3 regions of the Arthrobacter globiformis genome follow, and region 2 is predicted to be linked to each of the others. Evidence: riboswitches for the same ligand, from Rfam matches in the RefSeq annotation. Region 2 holds a riboswitch; each other region holds the start of a gene.
The links. A riboswitch is a leader RNA that binds a small molecule or an ion and turns the genes downstream of it on or off. The one in region 2 is predicted to bind cyclic di-AMP.
Positions count from the first base shown of each region.

Region 1: it holds a riboswitch for cyclic di-AMP, as region 2 does, so the genes downstream of both, QFZ33_RS05000 (hypothetical protein) here and QFZ33_RS00665 (C40 family peptidase) in region 2, are expected to answer to the same signal.
Region 3: it holds a riboswitch for cyclic di-AMP, as region 2 does, so the genes downstream of both, QFZ33_RS01655 (NlpC/P60 family protein) here and QFZ33_RS00665 (C40 family peptidase) in region 2, are expected to answer to the same signal.

Region 1 covers NZ_JAUSXI010000001.1:1,068,597-1,071,842, reverse strand. Annotated here, with positions in the region: gene QFZ33_RS05005 (sensor histidine kinase) at 1-1,590, shown strand, start outside; cyclic di-AMP (ydaO/yuaA leader) riboswitch at 1,695-1,850, shown strand; gene QFZ33_RS05000 (hypothetical protein) at 1,854-2,693, shown strand; gene QFZ33_RS04995 (hypothetical protein) at 3,003-3,246, shown strand, end outside.
Region 2 covers NZ_JAUSXI010000001.1:135,265-138,510, forward strand. Annotated here, with positions in the region: gene QFZ33_RS00660 (ArgP/LysG family DNA-binding transcriptional regulator) at 1-549, shown strand, start outside; gene QFZ33_RS00665 (C40 family peptidase) at 631-1,578, opposite strand; cyclic di-AMP (ydaO/yuaA leader) riboswitch at 1,583-1,753, opposite strand; gene QFZ33_RS00670 (NAD(P)(+) transhydrogenase (Re/Si-specific) subunit beta) at 1,903-3,246, opposite strand, start outside.
Region 3 covers NZ_JAUSXI010000001.1:347,392-350,637, reverse strand. Annotated here, with positions in the region: gene QFZ33_RS01665 (GTP pyrophosphokinase) at 1-82, shown strand, start outside; gene QFZ33_RS01660 (SulP family inorganic anion transporter) at 88-1,590, shown strand; cyclic di-AMP (ydaO/yuaA leader) riboswitch at 1,771-1,935, shown strand; gene QFZ33_RS01655 (NlpC/P60 family protein) at 1,939-2,682, shown strand; gene QFZ33_RS01650 (GGDEF domain-containing protein) at 2,906-3,246, opposite strand, start outside.

The DNA of each region.
Region 1 (3,246 bases), 930 kb from region 2:
CGTACCCAGCGCCGAAGCTGGCTGAAGCCGGACACCTGGCACCTCCGCACGCGCCTGGTCCTCGTTGCCATGGCGCTTTTGGTGGCCATTTGCGGCGCGATCGGCCTGTTCAGCTACGCCTCGATGGACTCCTATTTGACCCAGCAGCTGGACAAGCAGCTCTCGGATGCGGCGCACCGCTCCAGCGAGTTCGGCCGGCCACCGCAGGGCAATCCTGGCACCAAGCCCGATCCGCTGGGCGCCCGCGGCCAGCGCGTAGGCACCGTGACGGCCCGGATCGAGGACGGTATCGTCATCAGTGCAGGTTTCATTGCCACGGACGCCACCGTCGCCTCGCTGTCGGCAGCGGACGACCAGGTCCTCCTGGCGCTCCGACGCGACGGCGTGCCCGTCGAACGCACCCTGTCCTCTGGCACCTACCGCCTGGTCGCCGCCCAGGCGCCTTACGGCGACGTGATAGTCACCGGGCTCCCGCTCGCGGAAAAGCAGAACACCCTGACGTCGCTCGTGTGGACCATCACCATCGTCTCGCTGGGCGGCCTTGTGCTGATCGGCCTTGCCGGGACGGTGCTCATCCGCCGCACCATGAAACCCCTGAAGCAGCTCTCCGAGGTGGCCACCCAGGTGTCTCGCCTGCCGCTGGACGCCGGTGAGGTGGCACTCGCCGTCCGCGTCCCGCCGTCGAACGCCCATCCCGGCACCGAAGTGGGCAGCGTGGGTCACGCCCTGAACCAGATGCTGGACAACGTCTCCAACGCGCTGGAAGCGCGGCAGGAAAGCGAAATGAAGGTGCGGCAGTTCGTGGCGGACGCCTCCCATGAGCTCCGCACTCCGCTCACGGCCATCCGCGGCTACACCGAGCTGATGCGCATGACCGAAAAGTTCACTCCGGACGGGCAGCGGTCCCTGGCACGCGTGCAGAGCCAGTCGGAACGGATGACCGCCCTGGTGGAGGACCTCCTGCTGCTGGCCCGGCTCGACGAGGGCCAGCCGCCCAAGCTCAGCGACGTGGACCTTACGCAGCTCGTGATTGAGACCGTCAGCGACGAAAAAGTCATGGCACCGGACCGGGCGTGGCACCTCGACCTTCCCGAGGAACCTGTGTCGGTCCGGGGCGATGCCTCACAGCTGCACCAGGTCCTCGTCAACCTTCTCTCCAATGCCCGCAAGCACACGCCGCCCGGCACCACGGTGACCACCAGCGTGATCCGGTCGGCGGACGGCAGCGCTGTGATTATGGTCACGGACGACGGCGCCGGCATCCCGCCCGAATTTGTGGACAAGGTCTTCGCGCGCTTCGCCCGCGCAGACGCGTCCCGTGCGACCCCGGCGCAGGCGCCCCTGGCGCCTGCATCCGCGACGGCGAAGGGTTCCTCTACCGGCGGCGCAGGCGCGCAAACGGCCCTCCGTGCCGCGGCTTCGCAGGGGGAATCGGGGGTTGCGCCGGCAGAAGGAACCAGCGGCCTGGGCCTGTCCATCGTGCAGTCCATCGCGGAGGCTCACGGCGGCACGGTGGAGGTCATGTCCCGGCCGGGACGGACTGAATTTGCTGTCCGGCTGCCCATGCAAGGCGCCGCGCCGTCGTCGTGACCTCCGTTACCTAAATGTGACTTAATCAAAAGCCTCCTGTACCGTCGATAGCGTGCAGCCGCCACTAGAGCTGCATGTCCGGATTGACGCCCAGCTCTGCCGCTTCCCGGATTCCGCTAGTTCAGGCAGAGGCGGGGGAACCAGAGTCCCGGGCTTTCCGCATCAGCCCTTGGGGTGAAGCCGACACGTGAATTTTCCGTGCGGCCGGATGACCTCATCCGAACCCGACAGCTAACTCCGCAGGTGTTGAGAGGCAATCAACCATGTCTGAATTCAAGGCACAGGCGCGCCCTGATCGCGCCTCCCAGCAGTCTGACCACAAGATTTCCCGTCACCGTGCAGAGCCGGCCCGGCCTGCGACGGCCTGGGGCCGCTTGACCGCAAGCCTTCCGTCCTTCGGGCGCCGGGCAGCGGTCCTAACCACTGCCGCAGCCGTGCTCGTTGGCGTCGGCGCCGCAGGCCAGGCAGCCGAGCAGGCTACGCCTTCCGCCGCTCAGACGACCGCCACCACCGCTGACGCCGGGCAGACCCTGAGCTTCGACAAGACGCTCATCTCCGCCCTGCCCGCGCCCTCCGCGGCGTCCATCGCTCCGCAGTCGGCAACCAAGGCGACCGCCAAAGCCACGCCGAAGGCTGCCGCCAAGACCGCGGCGCCCAAGGCGGCCGCTCCGAAGGCGGCCACCAAGGCTGCCGCGCCCAAGGCTGCTCCCGTCGCCAAGGCTGCCCCGGCTCCCGCCGCCAAGGTTGCCCCCGCGAAGGTTGCCCCCGCGAAGGCCGCTGCGCCTGTGGCCCTGAACGATCCCGCCGGCGCGCAGGCCTACGCGGCCAGCAAGCTGGGGTCCTTCGGCTGGTCGGCTGACCAGATGCAGTGCCTGAAGCGGCTCTGGACCAAGGAATCGGAATGGCGCACGACGGCCACCAACGCGAGCAGCGGCGCCTACGGCATCGTCCAGTCACTGCCCGCCGAGAAGATGGCTACCGCCGGGGCGGACTACCGCACCAACTACCGCACCCAGATCAACTGGGGCCTGGACTACATCCAGGAGCGCTACAACTCCCCGTGCGGTGCGCTGAACTGGCACCTCGCCCACAACTGGTACTGAGCGTTCCCGCGGCCAATCGGGCTGACGACGAACATTTTTGCACCGCTTTAGGCTGACCGCCTAGGTGCCGAGGGCCCCGGATCCGCACGGATCCGGGGCCCTTCTGCGTCGCTGATCTTCCTGCCGCAGGCAAAGTGGTGCAGAAAGCAAGCCTCGGCGTCCACCACACCGGCGGCAACCATGCAGGGTGGCGCAGAAAAACGGCAATCACAGCTGATGCTGACGGCAGGCGAGCGTCGAAGTCACTTCCACAGCCCCCGCACAGCTCGGCCCTAAAACCCTCATGACAGCGGCGGCCACTGTTGAGCCATGACCATCACTGACCGGGCCTCCGGAACCCCGCCGCACCCACCGCTGCGCACCCAGCCGCATGCGCTCCAGAGAGCCGGCGCGGCCGGACCTGCCCCGGCGCAGACCCGGCACACGCGGCGGGCGCCCATTGACACCGCCACCACGGAACCGGTCCTGGACGTGACCATCCCGGTTTACAACGAGGAACGCGACCTGGAGGAGTGCCTGCGCCGGCTCCACGCCTACTTGCGCGGCACATTCC
Region 2 (3,246 bases):
CGGGAGATCGCGCTCGGCGGCCGGGTGGCCCTTGAGCTGCTGCGCGACGACGAGCATGCCACAGCCGACCTCCTGCGGTCCGGCGACGCAGTAGGCGCGATCACCGCTGATCCCCGACCGGTGCAGGGGTGCACGATTCGCGCTCTCGGCACCATGGTGTACAGGGCCAAGGCGTCGCGCGAGTTTGCAGCGCGCTGGTTCCCCGACGGCCCCACCCCGGAAGCCCTCGCCGTCGCCCCGGTCATGCAGTACGACAGGAAGGACACCCACCAGCTCGCTGTCCTCGCGCGCATCGCGCCCGATGCCACTCCCCCACAGCACTTCATTCCCGATTCAGTCCAGTACGTCGAATCGATTCATGCCGGCCTGGGCTGGGGCATGGTGCCGGACCAGCAGGACCAGGAGAACTCACTCGTGGAACTCGACCCGGCGTGGAGCGAGGACCTACGCCTCTACTGGCAGGTGTGGACACTGGACTCGCCGGGCCTCGCGGAGGTGACGAACGCCGTCGTCCGCGCCGCCCAAGACCTGCCACCACACCAAAACTAGCCACCAAACACAGCAGCGGCGGGTGCTGATGCACCCGCCGCTGCTGTGTGTTTCGTACCGCCCTCAGGCGTTCACCCGCTGTTAGACGTTCACCCGCACGTAGGTGGAGCCGGTGAGCCAGGAGGCCGGGTGCACGATGGTTTCGTTGACGCCGTTCATGCCGCTGCTGATGGCCTGCCCGTTGCCGATGTAGACGCCGACGTGTCCGGCGCTGATCATCAGGTCACCGGGCTGCGGGGCGGAGACCGGGGTGCCGTACTGGTGGAACTGCGTGGGCGCGAGGTCACCGACCGACTTGCCGACCGAGCGCAGTGCCTGTTCCACCAAGATGGTGCAGTCCTGGGTGGCGCCGAGCTGCGCCCGGGCAGAGGCCACAATGGCTGCGCCCACGCCGCTGGCTGACTGGGTTGCAGCCGCTGTCGGAGCGGTTGCTGCTGCCGGCGTTATCGACGCGGAGGCGTTGTAGATTCCCATGCCGGCGGGCGCGGGGGCAGCCGGGGCTGCCGGAGCCGCAGGTACGGCCGGTGCTGCCGGAGCCGCGGGAGCTGCAGCTGCACCTGGTCCCGGGATGAGGATCTGGTCACCGGGGTAAATGACAGACGCCAGGGACAGGCCGTTCTCTGCGAGAAGAGTATCGAGGCTGACTCCGTGGCGTGCTGCGATGGCACCAAGGGTGTCACCGGGCACAACGGTGTGCGACGCGCCGGCAACAGCAGATCCTCCGCTTGCCGGGGCGGGGGCCGCCGGTGCGGCCGGGGCTGCCAGCGCCTGGCCAGCGGCGGACTGCACAGCAGCAGCGGCCGGGGCGGTCGCCGACTGTGCAGCGGCAGCGTCCGGCGTCTCCGGAGCGTAGGCACCAGCGTGTGCGGGTGCTCCGGCGCCGAAAAGAAGTCCGGAAGCGACGGCGGCGGCGGCCGCCGGCTTGGCAACCGAGGCCGCGTTGGACTTAAGGGAATACGACAGGCCCTGCAGGGCGATGGACGTCGTTGGGGTGGCGCGATGGCGTGCGGATATGGACTTACGTGACATGGTTGATTTGCCTCTCCCATGCCTGCGGGGTGAGCTGTCGGGTTCGGATGGGAGTCACCCGGTCCTGCCCGCCTCTAGGCGAAGCGTCTGGACTTAACCCCTAGGCCTTGGCGCGCAAGGCCGGTACTAAGGTGGTTCCCCCGTCCCTGCCTGTTGGTCATAGCGAACGGATCCCGGTCAGCGGCAGGGCTCGGCATTCTGCCCGGGAATGCCCTGAGCGGAACCAGGGCACCGGCCGAGGCTATCGCACTTGTGCACCAAAAGTCACATTTCAGTAACGAGGGTGTGTCGGAGAGCGTGTGGACAAACCCCGGATGCTGCACCCTAGAGGGCCTTCACCGCGCCCAGCACCTTCGTCAGGGACTCCTTTGCGTCGCCGAACAGCAGGGTGGTCTGCGGCTCGAACATGAGGTCGTTCTCGATCCCGGCGAACCCGGGGCGCATGGAGCGCTTAAGGAACACCACCTGCCGTGCGTCCGCCACCTCAAGGATCGGCATCCCGTAGATCGGTGAGCCGGCGGTGGTCTTGGCCGCGGGGTTCACGACGTCGTTCGCGCCCACCACCAGCGCGACGTCGGCGGTGCGGAACTCGGCGTTGATCTCACCCATTTCCTTGAGCGACTCGTAAGGCACGTTGGCCTCGGCGAGCAGCACGTTCATGTGCCCGGGCATGCGCCCCGCCACCGGGTGGATGGCGAAGTCCACGCGGGTACCCCGGGACTCCAGGGCCAGCGCCAGCTCTGCCGCGGTGTGCTGTCCCTGCGCGACGGCCAGCCCGTAACCGGGGACAATGATCACGCGCTGGGCGTAGCCCAGCAGCACGGCCACGTCCTCCGGGCTGGACGAGCGGACCGGACGGTCGCTCACGGCAGTGGATCCCGCCGTCGAACCTCCCCGGAACGCGCCGAACAGGATGCCGGCCACGCTGCGGCCCATGGCCGCGGCCATCGCCCGGGTGAGGATGGTGCCCGACGCCCCCACCAGCGTGCCGGCCACCACCAGGAGCACGTTGCCCAGCACCAGGCCCGAGGCCGCAACCGCCAGGCCGGTGAAGGCGTTGAGCAGCGAAATGACGATCGGCACGTCGGCGCCGCCCACCGGCAGCACCAGCAGCACGCCGGCCGCCAGGCCCAGCAGCAGAAGCAGCAACGCAAGAATCAGCGAGCCGCCCAGTACGACGGCCGACGCGGCACCGACGGCGGCAAGCAGCACCGCGCCCATGATCACCGGCAGGCCGGGGAACACCACGGGGCGCGTGGTCATGAGCTCCTGCAGCTTCGCGAACGTCACGGCGGAACCCGCGAAGGACACCGCCCCCACCAGCAGGGTGAAGACGACGGCGACGCGCACCCAGGCGTCCTCCGCATGCGGCAGTTCCAGCAGCGCCACGAGGGCGGCGGCGCCGCCGCCCACCCCGTTGAAGAGGGCGACGAGCTGCGGCATCTGGGTCATCTTGACGCGTCTGGCCACGGGGGCTGCCACGCCGGACCCCACCGCTATGGCGCCGAGGATCAGGGGGACGTTGTCCAGCCGAGTCGAGAAAAAGACGGTGATGACGGCGACCAGCGCACCAAAGGCGCCGATGAGGTTGCCGCGGCGGGCGGTGCGCGGGGAGTTAAGGCCCTTCAGCGCCAGGATGAAGAAGACGGCCGCCGCGAGGTAGAGCAG
Region 3 (3,246 bases), 210 kb from region 2:
CGACGCCGTCCCCCACCCGCGGCGCGACAGCCTCCTGCGGCGGCTGAAGCAGATCGAGCGCTACCGCCAGACCAAGAAATAGAGTTTATGAAGCCCGAACAGCTCCAGTCCGTCCGGGCCACACTCCGTTCCCCGCGGCGCCTCAAGACCGAGGCCCTCGCCGGACTGGTGGTGGCCCTCGCCCTCATTCCGGAAGCCATCGCATTCTCCGTGATCGCCGGAGTGGACCCGAGAATTGGGCTGTTCGCCTCCTTCACCATGGCGGTGACCATCTCCTTTATGGGCGGCAGGCCCGCCATGATCTCGGCCGCAACCGGCGCCGTCGCGCTGGTGATCGCGCCGCTGATGCGCAGCCACGGACTGGACCACCTGATCGCCGCGGTAATCCTCGCCGGGGTCTTCCAGATCCTGCTCGCAGTCCTGGGCGTCACACGGCTCATGCGATTCATCCCGCGCTCGGTGATGGTGGGCTTCGTGAACGCGCTGGCCATCCTCGTGTTCATGGCCCAACTGCCGGAACTGATCGGGGTTCCCTGGCCCGTCTATCCACTGGCCGCCGTGGGCCTGCTGATCGTCATCGGCTTCCGCCGGATTACGACGGCGGTGCCGTCACCTTTGGTGGCCATCGTCCTCCTGACGGTCCTCGCCGTGGTCGCCGGGATCGACGTCCCCACCGTCCAGGACAAGGGCCAACTGCCGGAAAGCCTGCCCACGCTGTTCATCCCGAATGTGCCTGTGACGTGGGAAACCTTCCAAACCATCGCACCGTTCTCGCTGTCCATGGCGCTCGTGGGGCTGCTGGAATCCCTGATGACTGCCAAGCTGGTGGACGACATCACCGATACCCGCTCCAACAAGACCCGCGAATCCTGGGGCCAAGGCGTGGCCAACATCGTCACCGGGTTCCTGGGCGGCATGGGCGGCTGCGCGGTGATCGGGCAGACAATGATCAACGTCAAGGGCTCCGGCGCCCGGAGCCGGGTTTCCACATTCCTCGCGGGCGTCTTCCTGCTGGTGCTGGTAGTCACCTTGGGCGACATCGTGGGCCTCATCCCCATGGCCGCCCTCGTGGCCGTGATGATCTTCATCTCGGCCATCACCTTTGACTGGCACTCGATTGCACCCGCCACCCTAAAGCGGATGCCCAAGTCGGAAACCGCCGTCATGCTGATCACCGTGGGCACGGTGGTGGTCACTCACAACCTGGCGATCGGCGTCGGCGTCGGGGTGCTGGCGGCGATGGCGATGTTCGCGCGCCGGGTGGCCCATTTCGCCACCGTGGAGCGGACGGAAGTGGAGCTCAACGGCCTGACGATGGCCACCTACACGGTGGACGGCGAACTGTTCTTCGCCTCTTCCAACGATCTCTACACGCAGTTCGACTACGCCCGCGACGCCGAGCCGGACATCCACGGCGTAGTGATCGACCTGCACGCCTCGCACCTGTGGGATGCCTCCACCATCGCCGTGCTGGACGCGGTCACCGAGAAGTACCGCCGGCACGGCCGTGAGGTGGAATTGATCGGCCTTAACTCGGCCAGCATCCAGATGCGGGAACGGCTCGCCGGGAAACTCAACGCAACCGAGTGACTTTCAACACACTAATCAGCCCTCGGCCCCCTACCTCAAGCGGGGCAAGTGGAAATAAACGACACGGCCCCGTTACCTTAATGTGACATTGAGGAAGGCCTCCCGTACGGTGGAAAACGTGCCTTTTTCACCGATGAGGCACTCCCGCGCTGATTGCCTAACTCTGCCGCAGCCCGAGGAACCAATCGAAAACCCATGTCCGGCAGAGACGGGGAAACCACTTTCGGCCTGCTTGAAGCGGGCCTTGGGGTGAAGCCGCGCAGTTCCTGACCACGCTCAGGACCGCGGCCGGGTGCCTCCCATCCGAATCCGACAGCTCACCTCGCAGGCATCGGGAGAGGCTTCTTCATGTCGTTCCGCTTTATTTCTGGCCGCCGTGCTGCGGCCATCCTTGCAGCATCCGGCCTGGCCTTCACCGGCAGCGTCGCGGCCAATGCCGCTAACGCTCCGGCCCAGCAGGCCCAGGCTCCCGCCGCCGCCCCCGCGACGGCTGGCCAGACTCAGACTCCCCTCAGTGCCGCTTCCAGCGTCAAGATCGAGTTTGAACGCCCCGCCGTCAAGTCGGCCCCGGCTCCCGTGGTGGCGGCCCCCGTCGTCGTCGAAAAGCCGGCCGCGAAGCCTGCGGTCAAGACGGCTACGGCACCTGCCGCCTCCGTCACTGCCGCCCCGGCTGCTGCGCCCGCCAAGGCTGCAGCCGCGCCAGCCGCACCCGCACCGAAGGTCACCATCAAGGCTGCGGCTCCCGCACCTAAGGCGCCCGTCAAGGCCGCTGCAGGCGTCAATGCCACGATGCTGGCGTCCGCCTATGCCCAGATCGGCATCACGCAGGACTGCACCGCCATGGTGGAGAAGGCCCTCGGCGCCGCCGGCATCCGCGTGGGTGACCTCGCGCCGATGCAGTTCCTGAGCCACGGCAGGGTCGTCTCCACCCCGCAGCCCGGTGACATGATTGTGCAGTCCGGCCACGTGGCCATCTACGCCGGCGGCGGCAAGGTGATCAGCGGCGGCATGAACGGCATCAACGCCACCATGGCCCACCCGCTGTCCTGGCTCACGGCCACTGGTCCTGTCACATTCGTGCGCGCGGCCTAACAGAGCTGAGAAACCGCCGTGTTCCGCTGCCTTGGGGGCGGCGGAACACGGCCACCCCCAAGGTGCTCCCACTTTTCTACAAGGAGGGGGGAACACACTGGCTATGCCTGATGAAAGACCGCAGACTCCGGCTGCGAGTCAGGATCGCCGGGTCCGGATTGTCCCCCATGCATTCCGGATCCGGTGCCTGCCTTAAGAGGCAGAAGCTCCGCGCATCTCCGCTTCAGCCCCTGACCGTGCGGTTCCGCCCCTGTGATTTGGCTTCATAAAGAGCGACGTCGGCAGCCGCGATCACCTCGTCGAGGTCAGCGGTTTTCGCGTTGTAGGTGGAAATGCCGTAGCTGACGGTCGGCATCCGCAACACTTCAGGGATGTGCTGCTCTGCCAGCCTCCTGCTGATTTCACCCGCAATGATTTCCGCGCTCTTTGGGCCCGCACCGGGAAGCAGGAGGATGAACTCCTCGCCGCCGTAGCGCCCGGCAACGTCCGTGGACCGAACCGACGCGCTGCACGCCTGGGCAAAGGCCCGCAGTGCAAGGTCGCCCGCCGCGTGGCCGAAGGTGT